2 regions of the Kitasatospora sp. NPDC088783 genome follow, and region 2 is predicted to be linked to the other one. Evidence: riboswitches for the same ligand, from Rfam matches in the RefSeq annotation. Region 2 holds a riboswitch; the other holds the start of a gene.
What was found. A riboswitch is a leader RNA that binds a small molecule or an ion and turns the genes downstream of it on or off. The one in region 2 is predicted to bind cyclic di-AMP.

Region 1 (7,268 bases), on a different contig from region 2:
AGGAAGGGCAGCAGGGCGTCGGCGACGGCCTGCGGGTGACTGGCCATCGGGTAGTGGCCGGCGCCGCCGATCATCACTGTGCGGCCGCGCAGCGCGGCGGCCTGCCGGTCGGCGACCAGCCCGGGCCGCGGGAAGTCCGGGTCCTTGTCGCCCATCAGCACCAGTGCGGGCACGTCGACCGCCGCGCACCAGCCGACCGGCGCGGAGTCGCCCCTCAGGTAGCCGCGCAGCGCGGCCTTGCGGGCGGGCTCGCGGAGCATCGCGGCCAGCCCGGCCCGGTAGGCGTCGAAGTCGGCGGGCCGCTCGCCCGGGTAGTAGAACTTCTGCATCGCGCTCCACAGCCCGGGGAACGCGGTGACCAGCGGGGCGGCCAGGCCGAACAGCGCCTTCTGGAAGCCGTTCAGCGGCAGGTTCTCGACGAACGCGTCGATCAGCACCACGCCGCCGGTGCGCCCGGGGGCGAGCGCGGCGGCCCGGACCACGCTGGCGCCGGTGTACGAGCTGCCGACCAGGACGGCGCCGCGCAGGTCCAGGTGGTCCAGCAGGGCCGCCAGGTCCTCGGCGATCGCGGCCGGGCTGTGGTCGGTGAAGCCGGTCGAGGACTCGCCCATGCCGCGCAGGTCCATGCTGACCACCCGGTGCCCGGCGGCGCCCAGCAGCGGGGCGAGGTGGCGGTAGACGGCCCGCTTGTCGAGCATGCCGGGCAGCAGGACGACCGGGACGCCGGGGCCGGGGGCGTCGTCGTAGGCGATCCGGCCGCCGGTGACGTCGAGGTACCGGGTGGTGGTGCCGAGGGTGCTGTTCATCGCGGGCCTCCTGGCGGGCGTCCGGCGCTCCGGGCGCTCAGGGCCCGGCTCCTGCCGATAGCCATAAAGCTAAGGCTAATAGCCTTAGCCGTCAACTCCCGGCCACCGGCCCGCCCCTGCCGCCCGCCCCTGCCGCCCGCGCCGCCCGCCCGCCGGGCGCTCGGATCCCGCCAGGCCCCGTCCGGTCAGATCCCGTCGACCTTGAACGGGTCGTGCTCGGCGAGCAGCTTCTCCAGCCGGGCCTGGTCGACCCGGCTGGTGAGCGCGCCCTCGTCCTGGCGGTCGCGGATCACCTTGGCCAGCGTGAACGCGGAGGTGATCTCGTAGAGCAGGCCGACGCCGAGGAAGGCGCGCATCCAGGCGCTGACCGGGAGGTAGGCGATCCCGAGGACGAGGGCGGCCGTGGCGAACGCGAAGGAGGCGACGGCCTGCAGGTAGTAGGCGGAGGTGGTGCGGTGCGGCACGGATGCGGTCATGGGGCCAGGGTCCCGCCGGGGGCCGCGGGGGGTCGTGAGTACGGATACTCAACCGCGCCGTCACGGTCCGTCATGTCCGGAACCGGGCCCCTTGGCGAACCGTCACAAATCGCCCATAGGGCGTCAGGAAAGTTTCACTGCACCTCGGTAGGCGCTTGGAATCATGGGGTCCATAGGATTAACGTTTGATAACGCAGCGCGGTCGGCAACGCCGTAACCATGCGGCACCGTGCGCCACGCCTAATCCATCGGGCCCACCCCCGCGGTCGGGCCCGGGAGCCGGGGAACCACGTTCCACCGGGGTGAATCGGGACGGCCCTGGGCCCGACCGTAGGAGACCTTCCACCTCCGAACCCGTCAGCTAACCCGGTCGGCGGCAGGGAAGGAAGGAGCGCGCCCCCGTGGCGTCGACCTACACCGAGAGCACCGGCACCCAGCTGCTCGACCACCCGGTCGAGACCGAACCCGTCCGGCCCCGGCTGCCCCGCCAGGCCCGCGTCGGCGCACCGCTGCTGGGCGTCACCGCGATGACCGCCGCCCTCGGCGCCACCGGCCTCGCCGCCGCCCCCGCCCAGGCCGCCGCACCGGCCCCGGCCCCCGTCGCCGCCGCCGACGAAGCCTCCGAGGGACTGCTCGCCGCGGACCCGGGCCTCGCCCTGGCCGCCCGCATCCTCCAGCAGGCCGACGGGCAGCGCACCGCCACCGAGGAGTCCGCCCGGGTCGCCGCCGCGCAGGAGGCGGAGGCCAAGCACGCCGACCGCCGGGCCGAGACCGCGGCCGCGCCCGAGACCGCGGCCACCGAGGCCACCGCGGCCGAGGCCGTCCTGCCGGTCGCCGGCTACCGGCTGGCCGACCCGTCCGCCCAGCCCGGTGCGCACTGGGCCCACCTGCACACCGGCCTGGACTTCGCCGCCCGCACCGGCACCCCCGTCACCGCCGTCACCGCCGGCACCGTCACCTCGGCGGGCTGGTCCGGCACCTACGGCTACCGGGTCATCCAGACCCTCCCCGACGGCACCGAGCTCTGGTACTGCCACCTCTCCCGGATCGCCGCCCCCGCCGGCCGGGTCGCCCCCGGCACCGTCCTCGGGGCCGTCGGCGCCACCGGCAACGCCACCACCCCCCACCTGCACCTCGAAGTCCGCCCGGGCGGCGCGGCCCCCGTCGACCCCCTCCCCTGGCTGCACCACCTCGGCCTCCGGCCCTAGGCCCCGCCCGGGGCGGTGCGCGGCCCTCTCGCGCCCGGCCGCCCCGGCCCGCTCAGTACTCCTCGGGGGCCAGCTCCGGGAACTCCTCCAGCAGCAGCCGCGGCAGCCCCGGGACGGTCCACTCGCCGCACAGGTCGATCGCGGCCTGCGCCACCGCCTCCTCGAACTCCTCGAACGCGCCGGTGAGTTCGGCGGGCATCGGCAGTCCGCGGGCGTTCAGCTCGGCGAGGTTGCGGTAGCTGCGCCGCATCAGGCCCTGCTCCAGCAGCCGCCGGGCCCCGTCGGTGGAGACGCCGATCAGCAGCGGCCGTCCCGGCTGGTCCCAGTGGCCGTCCCCGTCCAGGCCGGGCACCCGGTCGAAGGCGGCGAAGCGCTCCTCCTCCGGGAGTTCGCGGAACGCCGCCAGCCAGGCCCGGACCGCACCGAGGTCCGCGGTCGGCACCCCGTCCGCGCGCAGCAGCAGGGCGTACAGCCGGGGCCAGGTCACCAGGTCGGAGCGGCGCAGCAGGGAGAGCAGCACCTCGCCCTGCCAGTCGGCCTCCGCGCGGAGCTTCTCCGCGCGCTTGGCGTTCAGCCGCCGGGCCGCCCGCTGCCACTCGATCAGCAGCCGCACCGCCGCCGGGTACGCCGCCGGGTCGCCGTCCGGCTGCACGTACAGGTGGAGCTGCTCGTAGAGCAGGTGCTCCAGCACCGGGGAGGTGAGTTCGGGAAGGCCCTCGTGCAGCCGGGCCCCGCCCAGCTCCAGCAGGGTCAGCACGGTCCGCACCGCCGGCTCGGGCACCGGGTCGAGCCCCGCCCCGTCCGCCCAGCTCAGCAGATCGGCGGCGCGGGTACGGGGGAGCAGGTGCAGGTCGTCGTCGTCCACCCCGGTACGGTAGCCGGTCCCCGGACCGGCGCCCGGTAGGGTCGGCGGCCATGGAGACCCTCCGGCTGCGCGGCCCCCGGCTCACCCTGCGGGAGTACCGGCACACCCCGGAGGAGGTGGCCGCCCTGCACGCGGTGCACGGCGACCCCGAGACGGTCCGCCACCTCCCGTTCGGGGTGCGGGACTTCGAGGACTGCGCCGACCAGGTCGAGCTGTACCTGGAGGCCGCCGAGGAGGAGCCCCGGACGCACTACCGGCTGGCCGTCGACGACCCGTCGGGCGAGCCGGTCGGCCAGGCCGCGCTCACCCGCGAGGACGGGCACGCGGCCCAGCTCGGCTGCGTCCTGCGCCGCGACACCTGGGGCCGCGGGTACGCCACCGAGGTCACCGCGCTGCTGTGCGCGCTCGGCTTCGAGACCCTGGGCCTGTACCGGCTGGCGGCCCGCTGCGACCCCGCCAACACCGCCTCGGTCCGGCTGCTGGCCCGGGCCGGGTTCCGGTACGAGGGCCGGATCCGGGCCGAGTCGCACCGGGACGGCGGGTGGCACGACGCGCTCCAGTACTCGCTGCTGGCCCCCGAGTGGCCGGGCCCGCCGTGGGCCGGGCCGTCGCGTCCGTAGCGCCTGTCGCGTCCGCTGCGTCCGTCGCGTCCGTCGCGTCCGGGGGAGAGCGGGCCGCAGGGCGGGACGGGGGTTAACCCCACCACGGATTCGGCAGCAGGCGTCATTACCCCGGCCGGGCCGCTGCGGCAGATTGGAGCACGTGCCCGGCACCGCCGACCGGCGGGGCCGCCCGACGACCCGAAGGACCGCGGATGTCCACCGCTGCGTACCCCGTCACCAGCCCTGGCGGCCACCTCGACCGGCCCGGGTTCTGGCGCGCCCCGTTCTCCCGGCGCACCTTCCAGCAGCTCGGCTACGTGCTCAGCGGGCTGCCGATGGCGGTGCTCGGCTTCGCCCTGGTCGTGCCGCTGTTCTGCGCCGGCCTCGGCCTCTCCCTCACCGCGATCGGCCTGCCCGTCCTCGCCCTGCTGCTGGCCGTCGCCCGCGGCCTCGGCGCCGCCGAGCGGCTGCGGATCCGCACCCTGCTGGGCGAGGAACTGCCCACTCCGCCGGAGATCACCGTCCGCCGGGAGGGCGTCTGGGGCCGGATCACCGGCCGACTGGCCGACCCGGCGGGCTGGAAGGCCGCGCTGCACCAGTTCGTCATGCTCCCCTGGGCGATCCTCAGCTTCACGCTCTCGGTGACCTTCTTCTGCCTCGGCTGGTCGCTCGCCCTGTTCCCGGCCTACCAGTGGGTGTTCGGCCGCTACACCCCCTGGGACGGCTACCGGGTCGCCGACTGGCGCGACTCCCACGGCGTCCAGCACGTCTACGAGCTCACCGAGCCCTGGCAGATCGCCGGCGTCTGCGTGCTCGGCCTGGTCTTCGTCCTCCTCACCCCGCAGCTGATCCGCGGCCTCACCGGCATCCACCGCTTCGCCGCCCGGGCCCTCCTCTCCGCCAACGACTGAGCCCCCAGCCGCCGTTCGCCCTCGCGGCCGTCGGCGGATTCCCCGGCCGGTGCCCGGTCCTCCCGGGGCCGGCCGGGTTTCCGCCTTCGGTCGAGTTCTTCGCCGGTGGCTGAGCTGGTGGTCGTCGGTCGACTCCCCGGCCGGGGCCCGGGTCCCTCCGGGGCCAGTCGGCCTTCCGTCGGCCGAGTTCTCTGCTGGTGGCTGGGCTGGTGGTTGCTGTTCGGCCTCGTGGTCGTCGGTCGACTCCCCGGCCGGTGCCCGGTCCTGCCGGGGCCGGTCGGGCTTCCGCCGTCGGCCGTCCGAGCCCTGCTCTCCGTCGGTGGCCGAGCCTGCGGGTGCCGTTCGGCTTCCCGGTCGCCAGCCGACCCTTCGGTCGGGGCCCGGTCTCCCCGGGGTCGTGCGGACCTCCGCCGCCGACCGGTCGACGGCCGGATCTCCTCCCGCGTCGGTCGCGCCCCCGGCACCGGCTGGACGTGCGACACCCCCGGGCCCGTGGTCGGATGACCACGGGCCCGGGCCGCACCCCGGGCCCGTCGAACGTCCGGAGGCCCCGCATGTGCCCGACCACCCTCGCCCGGCTCTCCCGGCCCGCGGAGGCTCCGCCGGTGCTGGTCACCTCCCGGCCGCTGGACGAGTACTGCGCCTGCTTCGGCCTCACCCGGGTCGAACTGGCCCGGCTGCCCGGCCCCGTCCTGGACTGCCCCGGCGGGGCCGCCGCGCTCGCCGCCGAGGCCCGCGCGCTCGGCTGCGAGGTGGTCGCCGCCGACCCGGGCTACGCGCTCGGTCCGCACCGCCTCGCCGCGCTCGCCGCCGACGGCCGGGCGACCATGGCCGCCGCCATCCGCCGCGACCCCCGCAGACACCTGCCCGCCCTGCGCCGCCCCGAGAAGTACCTGCGCAGCTGGGACCGCGCCCGCCGGCTGTTCACCGCCGACGCCACCGCCCACCCCGACCGCTACGTGGCCGCCGCGCTGCCCCGGCTCCCGTTCGCCGACGGCACCTTCGCGCTCACCCTCAGCTCCTACCTGCTGTTCGCCTACCCGGCCGTCTTCGGCCCCGTCGAGCAGCTCCGCGCGCTGCGCGAACTCGTCCGGGTCACCGCCCCCGACGGCGAGGTCCGGGTCTTCCCGCTGTACGACGAACGCGGCCGGCGCTGCCCGCACCTGACCGAACTGCGCGCCGCGCTGCGCCACCACCGGATCGCCAGCCGCGTCCTGCGCACCGGTGCCACCGGCCGGGTGCTGGTGCTGCGCCCGGCCCACCCGCCGCGCCCCGGCTACCGCCCGGCCGCCCGCAGCGAGCGCACCGCCCCCAGGTAGGCGCCCACCGCGTCCCGGCTGCGGGCCAGGCACTCCGCCCGCTCCGCCAGTTGCCGGTACTCGTGCTCCAGCACCGCCAGCGTCTCCGGCGCGGCGTCCCGGACGTGGAACTGGCCGTCCGTCAGGCAGGGCAGCACGGTGCGGATGGTGCGGGTGGACAGGCCCGAGGCCAGCAGTGAGCGGATCTGCCGGACGCGCTCCACCAGCGGCTCCTGGTACTCCCGGTAGCCGTTCGCGGAGCGGCCCGGCTTCAGCAGCCCCTGCTCCTCGTAGTAGCGCAGCAGCCGGGGCGCCACCCCCGTCCGGGCCGCCAGTTCACCGATCCGCACCGGCTCCTCCGTCCGCCGTCCCCGGCCCGCCGGAAGGACTTGACTCTCACATCGATGTCAGAGTTCGACCATACCCGCATGGCAACCACCCCGTCCGCGCCCCGGCTGCGCTGGTCCCCGCTGCTGGCCCTGGCCACCGCGGCCTTCCTCGGCATCGTCACCGAGGCGCTGCCCGCCGGCGTCCTCCCCGAGATGGCCCACGACCTGCGGGTCGGCGAATCCGCGATGGGCCAGTCGCTGACCGGCTACGCCCTGGCCACCGGCCTGTCCGCGATCCCGCTGGCCCGGGCCACCGCCCACTGGTCCCGCAAGCGCCTGGTGCTGGCCGCCGTCGCCGTGCTGCTGCTGGCCGACGCCGTCACCGCGCTCTCCCCGTCCTACCCGCTCACCATGGCCGTCCGGATCGCCGCCGGGGTCGCCGTCGCCGCGATCTGGGCCGAGCTCGTCGGCTACGCCCGCCGCCTGACCCCGCCCGCCCTGCACGGCCGGGCGATCGCCGTCACCGGCATCGGCGTCCCGCTCGCGCTCTCCCTCGGCATCCCGCTCGGCACCTGGTCCGGCCGGCTGATCGGCTGGCGGCCCACCTTCGCGCTGGTCGCCGTCCTCGCCGCCGCCCTGCTGCTGTGGATCGCCGCCGCCGTCCCCGACGCCCCCGGACGCCGCTCCGGCCGCCCCGAACCCGTCCGCGCCGCCCTGCGCCTGCCCGGCGTGCGGCCCGTGCTGTTCGTCACCGCCGCGTACGTCCTGGCCCA
Region 2 (7,268 bases):
GTAGAGCGCCACCAGCCGGTCCTGCCCGTACCGGCGGGCGATCAGGTCGCAGGCCAGCCAGGCCAGCTCGTAGGCCTGGGCGATGCCGACCGCACCGGCCGTGAACGCCTCGTCGGCGGGCAGCGCGGCGGGCAGCCGCCCGGCCTGGACGTCCTTGGCCAGCTCGGGGGCGATCTGCCGGGCGGTGCGTCCGGCGTCCCGGTAGCCGGTGTAGTCGGCGACGCCCTCGGAGAGCCACAGCGGCGTCCAGGACCTGGTGTCGGCCCGGGTGGCGACGTGGGTGGCCTCGTGGGTGACCACCACCCGGCGGCCGAGTTCGCTGAGCTGCCGGTACGCGTCGGGGTTGACCACGATCCGGTCGGCGGGGGCGTGCACGGGGGCGCCGCCGACCGCCAGGGTGACCGCCGCTATGCCCTGGTAGGCGTCCGCGGAGACGTCCATCCGGCGGGCGAACTGCTGCTCGGTGAGCGGCAGTTCGAGTAGCAGCCGGCCCGTGAACGGCCCCCAGACCGCCTCCACCGCGGGCACCGCCCGGTCCGCCAGCTCGGCCAGCGCGGCCAGTTCCGCCGCCTCGCCGAGGCCGAGCACCAGGCCGCGCCTGCCCTCCGCGGTCCGGACGGTGCCCAGGTCCCAGGGCGCGGCCGCGCCGGTCGGCACCTCCCGGGCCACCCGCCAGCCGGCCGCCTCGCGCACCAGCTCGACCTGCCGCTCCAGCAGCACCGGGTAGTCGTCCACCCCGGCCAGCCGGTAGCCCAGCTCGGCGCCGACCCGCACCCGGTCCGCGTCGGCGGGCGGCTCGGCGAAGGAGGTCAGCTTCAGCGCGTACGCGGCGAAGCGCAGCCCGGCGGTCCGGGTCAGCAGGTCCCGGTCGGCCTCCTCGGCGCCGTCCGCGGAGCCCGCCAGCAGCCCGGCGGTGTCCCGGCCGGCCACCGCGCGGGCCCGCTGCTCCAGCAGCCGTACGGCGGTCTCCCGCAGCCCGGGCGGCGGCGCGGGCGGCGCGGCGGGGGCCGACCGGGCGGGCCGGACCGGCGGGAGCGAGAGCTGGGCGGCCCCGGCGGCGGCCAGCAGCAGGGCGGCCCGCCGGGACAGCGGAGCACCGGCCCGGCCCGGCCCGGTGGCCGTCGCCGGGTCGGTGACCAGGGGCTCGTCGACGAGGCTCAGACCCGCACCACCGTGTTGACCGGCATCGCGCCGACGCTCTCGTAGCGGACCCGGGCCCCGGGGTAGGGGGCGTGCACGACGACGCCCCCGCCGGCGTACATGCCGACGTGGTGCCTGTCGCTGTAGAAGATCACCAGGTCTCCGGGCCGGGCTTCGGCGAGGCTCACCCGCCGGCCGGCCGTGGCCTGTCCCTGCGAGGTCCGCGGCAGGGTCACTCCGGCCTGCCGCCACGACCAGTACATCAGACCGGAGCAGTCGAAGGTGCCGGGGCCGGTCGATCCGTAGACGTAGGGGGAGCCGATCTTGGAGATGGCGGCGGCCAGCGCGGCGGCGGCCCGGTCGGAGGAGGGCGGCTGGTCGCCGAGGTCGATCCGGTCGGTGCCGCGGGTGGCGCGCTGCCGGGCCGCCCGGGCGTCGTCGGCCGTCAGCCGGGCCCGCTCGGCGGGGGCGAGGCCGTTCAGCAGCCGCTGGGCCTTGGCCAGCCGCTCGCGGACCTCGTCCTTGGCGGCGGACAGCCGCTGCCTGGCCTGCTCCAGCTCGTCGAGCTTGGCGCCGGCCTCGTGCCGCCGCTCGTCGAGCCGCCGGGCCCGCTCGGCCAGCTCGCGCAGCCGGTCGCCCTGCCGGGCGGTGGCCTGTTCGAGCGAGCGGGCGCCGGTCAGGTAGCCGGCCGGGTCCTGGTCGAGCATCAGCCGGACGGCGGGGTCGATGCCCTGGGACCGGTACTCGGCGGCGGCGACGGCGCCCAGGTCGCCGCGCATCCGGTTGAGCTCCTCCTGCCCGGCGGCGACCTGGTCCTGGAGGGCGCCGGCCTCGGCCTGGAGCCGCCGCTGCTGCTCCAGCGCGGCGTTGCACTGCTCGGAGGCCCGCTCGGCCTCCTCGTAGAGCTGGTCGACCCGGGCCTTGACCTCGCCGCGGTTGGGCGGGTCGGCGGGGCTGAGCGGGGCCGCGGCGGCCCCGCCCACGGTCAGGCCGAGCGCGCCGGTGGCGGCGGCGGTGAGCGCCAGGGCGCGGGCGAGGCGCTGGACGCCGGGCAGTGGGGTGCGGCGGGGCACGGACACGCGCGACGGCTCCGTTCTGCGGCCGGCCTCCGCCGCCGCCCGCGGTCGGACGGCCGTCCTCGCGGGGGCCCGGGGGCAGAGGTTAGCGATTCCGACCGATCCAGTCCAAACCCTGACAGCACCGAATATTTGACCCCTAATCGGGCATCCGAACGAGAGCGGCCCGGCACCCCGTGCGGGGTACCGGGCCGGGGCCTCGACGGAGCGTCAGATCCGGACGATCCGGTTGATCGGCATCGCGGTCGCCGACTCGTAGCGGACCTGCGCGCCGGTGTGCGGGGCGTGGATGATCTGCCCGTTGCCGACGTACATGCCGACGTGGTGCTGGTCGCCGTAGTAGATGATCAGGTCGCCCGGACGGGCGTTGGCGATGTTGGTGCCGAGGCTGGTGCCGGCCCCGGCCTGCGCCTGCGAGGTGCGCGGGATGGACACCCCGGCCTGCTTGTAGGCCCACTGCATCAGCCCGGAGCAGTCGAAGGTGCTCGGCCCGGCCGCGCCGTAGGAGTACCAGCTGCCCAGCTTGGAGGCCGCCGCGCCGACCGCGTTGCCCGAGAAGCTGGAGGACGCCGGGGCGTTCAGCTCCGCCCGGCCGCTGTCGCGGGAGGCCCGCTGCTGCTGCTGTTGCTGCTGCTGCGCGGAGTCGGCCTTCGCCTTGGCGTCCGCGGCGGCCTTGGCCTCGGCGGCGGCGAGCTGCTCGCGCTCCTGCTGGGTCAGCGTGTTGAGCAGCTCCTGGGCCTTGGCCAGCTTCGCCTGGACGTCCTCCTTGTCGGCCTTGAGGGCCTTGGTGGTGGTGTCCAGTTCGGCGAGCTTGGTCTCGGCCTCCTTGCGCTGCGCGTCGAGCTTGGCCTGCTCGTTCTGGAAGGTCTTGAGCAGGTCGGCCTGGGTGGAGCCGACCGCGTTCAGCGCACCGGCCTGGCCGAGGAAGGTGTCCGGGCTGCTGGAGAGCATCAGCTGCATGGTCTGCGGCATGGTGCCGGTGCGGTACTGCTCGGCGGCGATGCCGGCCAGCGACTCCCGGGCGGAGGTCACCTGCTCCTGCTGCCGGGCGAGCTGGTCCTGGAGCTGGCCGACCTGCTTCTGCAGGTCCTGCTGCTTCTCGACCGAGGCGTTGAGCGCCTCCGTCTTCACCTCGGCCTGCTCGTTGAGCTCGTCGACCTGGGCCTTGACCTGGTCCTTGGTCGGCGCCGGGTCGGCGTGCGCCCCGCCCTGGGCGGAGAGCGCCACGGCAGCGGCGGCGGTGGCAGTGAGAATCGAGACCCGGGCACGGCCGACGGGCTTGGGACGGCGATGGGACGCCACGAAGGCGGACTCCTTCTTCCTCACACCGCCTACCGGGTGAGCTGACGGGTTCGGGCTGGAAGAGATGCCCTACGGCGCTTCACCGACCGCGCGCGGCGGTCGGCCCGGCGCCGATTCACCCCGGGGGAACGTGGTTCCCCGGCTCCGTTCGACAGCACCCCCGCAGGGGTATCCCCGTCGGCAGACCCGGTGTTGACGGTCTGCCCGCTGCGTCACGGACTCGGCGGCGACCTCCGCCGCCGCCCCCCTTGGGCGATCGACACTGCGGTGGTCGAAGCACGACCCTAGTAACCGATCCGTGATCCGTTCAAATCCTTGTCGGAAAAAAATCTGATTCTGAATCAAATACCTCGACACTTATGACCGAACGTGATCGGTTCACTACCCAGCACGGAGCAATTCTCACCCTGCGGCCGGGAAACACCACACCCGGGCGTGTCACGGATCACAGCAGGATCCCGACCCGCCCGGGCGTGTCACAGTGCGTCAGTTGTCGCCCGGTGGGGCGTTTGTCCGATTCGCCGGGCCGTCGACCAGCCCCGGCCGGACCCGACCCGCCCCGGTCAGACCCGGCGGATGGTGGAGATCGGCAGGGTGTCGACCTTCATCGTCTTCACCACGTCACCGGTGCGCGGCGCGTGCACCACCAGGCCGTTGCCGATGTACATGCCGACGTGGTGCCGGTCGCCGTAGTAGATGACCAGGTCGCCGGGCTGCGCGTTGTGCCAGTCGGTGCCCACGTTGGTGCCGTAGCTGCCCTGCGACTGCGAGGTGCGCGGCAGCGAGACGCCGGCCTGCTTGTACGCCCACACCATCAGGCCCGAGCAGTCGAAGGTGCTCGACCCGGTGGCGCCCCAGACGTACGCCGAGCCCTGCTTGCCGAGCGCGGCCGCCACCGCGGTCGCCGCGTAGCCGCTGGCCGGCGGCAGGGTGGACGGGTCGACCCGGGAGGCGCTGCGCGAGGCGGTGCCGCCGCCGGAGCCGCGGAGGATGGAGGCGCGGTCCGCGGCGTTCAGCTTGGAGAGCAGCTTCTGCGCCTCGGCGAGCTTGGCGTTCACGTCGTTCTTGGCGTCGTTGAGCGCCTGGGTCTGGCTGTCCAGCTCCTGGAGGACCTGGGAGGCCTCCTGCTTCTGCTGGTCCAGGCGGCGCTGCTGGTCCTTGAGCGACTTGAGCGTCTCGGCCTGGGTGCTGGCAGCCTGCCCGAAGGAGGTGGCCTGGGTGAGGTACTGGTCCGGGTTCGAGGAGAGCATCAGCTGCATCGACGGGTCGACGCCGCCCTGCCGGTACTGGTCGCCGGCCACCGCCGCCAGCCCGGAGGCCAGCTCGGTCAACTGCTCCTGGCCGCGGGCCACCTGGTCCTGCAGGTCGTCGGCCTGCTTGCGCAGCTGGTCGGCCCGCTCCTTGGCGCCGTTGTACTTCTCGGCGGACTGCTCCTGCTCCTCCAGCAGCTTGTCGACCTGTGCCTTCACCTCGTCCTTGTTCGGCTGGGCCGGGGCGGCGTGCGCGCTGGCCTGGGCCGTCAGGGCGACCGCGGTCGCGGCGGCAGCGGTGAACACGGAGATCCGCGCACGGCTCGGCTGCTTGGGACGGCGGTGGGAGGCCAAGGGGGAGCTCCTTCTTCCTGCTGGACTCACCCCGACGAGTGATGGTCCGGAATATAGGTTTGACGCCAGACCCTAGTGAAGTCCCTGCCTCCGCGTCCACTCCCGGGGGCTTCCGGATGCCCGCCCCCGCCCCCTTTCACGGGACCGTCACACTCCGGCCGCCCGGGGGCCCGCTGACCGCCCCTCAGCTGCGCGCCAGCCGGTTCAGCAGCAGCACCGAGGCCACCGGCCGCGCCCCCGCCGTGCGGACCCCGTCGGCGACCTCCCGGTCGGCGGAGACCACCACCACCGGACGGCCCTGCGGCTCGGCCCGCACCAGCCGGCGGATCAGCTCGTCCGCGGTCTCCCCGGTCCGGCTGAAACGCACCCGCACCCCGCGCGGCGGGGCCATGATCACCGGCACGTCCAGGTCCTGGCCGTCGAACACGCAGGTCACCTCGGCCTGGGTGCGCTGGGCCAGCATCGCCAGCCCGCCCAGCAGCCGCATCCGCTGCTGCTCCAGCGGCAGTTGGGGGTAGCCGGTCTTGGTCACGTTGTAGCCGTCCACCACCAGGTGGACCTGCGGGATGGCCAGCAGCTGGTCCAGCAGCGCCGGGTCGTCCTCGGCCAGGCCGCGCCGGGCCACGTCGTGCGGCGAGGCCGAGCCGGGCTCCACCGCCTCCACCAGGTCGGCCGGGCGCAGCGCGGTCACCGGCAGCGCCAGCTCGCGCTGGAGGCCCTGGGCCGACTGCAGCACGCTGTCCAGCAGCAGCCGCAGCCGCATGTCCTCGACGCTGCGGCCCTCCCGGGCGGTGCGCCGTCCGCTCTCCACCGCGGCCTCCAGCTCGGCGACCCGGTGCCGCAGCCGCCGGGCCTCGCTCTCGGCGGCGCTGCGCTCGGCGGCGGCGGCGGCCCGGGCCTCGGCCAGCTCCCCGGCCAGCCGGCGGTTCTCGGCCTGCGCCCGCCGGGTGTCCGCCTCCAGCGAGCGGACCTTCTTGCGCAGCGACTCCGCCTCCCGGCGCACCCCCTCGGCCTCGGCCCGGTGCCGCTCCAGCTCGCCGCGGGCCGCGGCCCGGGCCTCGGCCAGCTCCTCCTGGAGCTTCTCGGCCAGCCGGGCGGCCTCGGCGGCGGCGCCCTCGGCGTCGACCCGCTCGGCCTCCTCGCCGGCCTCCTCCACCAGCCGGGCCCAGCCGGACGGGCGGACCAGGTAGGCGGCGGCGGCCACGTCCATCGGGTCGGCGGCGGCCGGGACGGCGCCCGACTCCAGGGCCTGCACCAGGTCGGGCTGGCCGAGCCGCAGCCGTTCGGCTATCCGGACCCGGAACGCCGGGTCCGACTCCAGCGCGGCGGCCAGCGCGGTCCCCGCGTACTTGGCCCGCCGGGCCGGGGTGAACTTGGCGTACGGGCGCAGCGAGGCGGGCAGCTCGCCCGGGGCGATGCCGCCGAGCGCGTCCGAGGCGATGCCGACCACCCGCCGGCGCACGCCCTCGGGCAGGGGGCGCCCGGCCGTCTCCGCCGCGTCGTCCCGGGCCGGGGCGGGCGCGGTCCCGTCCGGGCCCGCCGGCGCGTTCGCTGCCTCCGCCACTGTCCTCGGCTCCGATCCTGGTCCTGGCGGGCCCTCCCGGCGGGTGCCGGGCGGGTGTTGGTGTCCGCCGCTGCTGCCAATTGTCCCGTCTACCGTGCCGCTCCGACAGCACCCCGCCGACGAGTGCGCCCCGCGCCCCCGTCCGGGCCGGACGGGAACGCGGGGCGGTGGGGACGGCGTCAGCCCTGCTGGGCCCCGCCCTCCGCGGACTCCTCGGCGCCGGGGCGGGCCACCAGCTCGACCTGGTCGACGGCGTTGCACCAGCGGCAGCGCACGGACTCGATGGTCTCCGCGAGCACCTGGGTCTCCTCGACCTTGGACTCGCCGGAGAGGTCGAAGTGCAGGAAGTCGGTCACCCGGGACGAACGGGTGACGTCGAACCGGGTCAGGTTGCCGCACAGGGTGCAGCGCCAGCGGGTCTCGGCGGTCGGCGCGGCAATGCTCATCAGTGGTCCCTCTCGGCTGGTCCCGGTTCCGGGCCTCCAGCCTATTGCCTGCCGCCGGACGGGCGGATCACCGGTCCACAGCCCGGACGCTCACCCGCCCGGAGCAGCGCCCGGTGTCGCGGGTGCGCCCCCGAGG

Region 1: it holds a riboswitch for cyclic di-AMP, as region 2 does, so the genes downstream of both, ACIP60_RS33295 (M23 family metallopeptidase) here and ACIP60_RS26550 (NlpC/P60 family protein) in region 2, are expected to answer to the same signal.

Annotation. Positions count from the first base shown of each region.
Region 1 is NZ_JBIVKJ010000019.1:19,271-26,538, reverse strand. Features, by position in the region: gene ACIP60_RS33305 (alpha/beta fold hydrolase) at 1-806, opposite strand, end outside; gene ACIP60_RS33300 (YiaA/YiaB family inner membrane protein) at 992-1,282, opposite strand; cyclic di-AMP (ydaO/yuaA leader) riboswitch at 1,524-1,673, shown strand; gene ACIP60_RS33295 (M23 family metallopeptidase) at 1,684-2,490, shown strand; gene ACIP60_RS33290 (hypothetical protein) at 2,543-3,355, opposite strand; gene ACIP60_RS33285 (GNAT family N-acetyltransferase) at 3,406-3,975, shown strand; gene ACIP60_RS33280 (sensor domain-containing protein) at 4,170-4,868, shown strand; gene ACIP60_RS33275 (class I SAM-dependent methyltransferase) at 5,423-6,187, shown strand; gene ACIP60_RS33270 (MerR family transcriptional regulator) at 6,145-6,516, opposite strand; gene ACIP60_RS33265 (MFS transporter) at 6,595-7,268, shown strand, end outside.
Region 2 is NZ_JBIVKJ010000010.1:214,878-222,145, forward strand. Features, by position in the region: gene ACIP60_RS26540 (hypothetical protein) at 1-930, opposite strand, end outside; gene ACIP60_RS26545 (NlpC/P60 family protein) at 1,158-2,219, opposite strand; gene ACIP60_RS26550 (NlpC/P60 family protein) at 2,427-3,518, opposite strand; cyclic di-AMP (ydaO/yuaA leader) riboswitch at 3,529-3,682, opposite strand; gene ACIP60_RS26555 (C40 family peptidase) at 4,082-5,122, opposite strand; gene ACIP60_RS26560 (NYN domain-containing protein) at 5,307-6,686, opposite strand; gene ACIP60_RS26565 (hypothetical protein) at 6,866-7,132, opposite strand.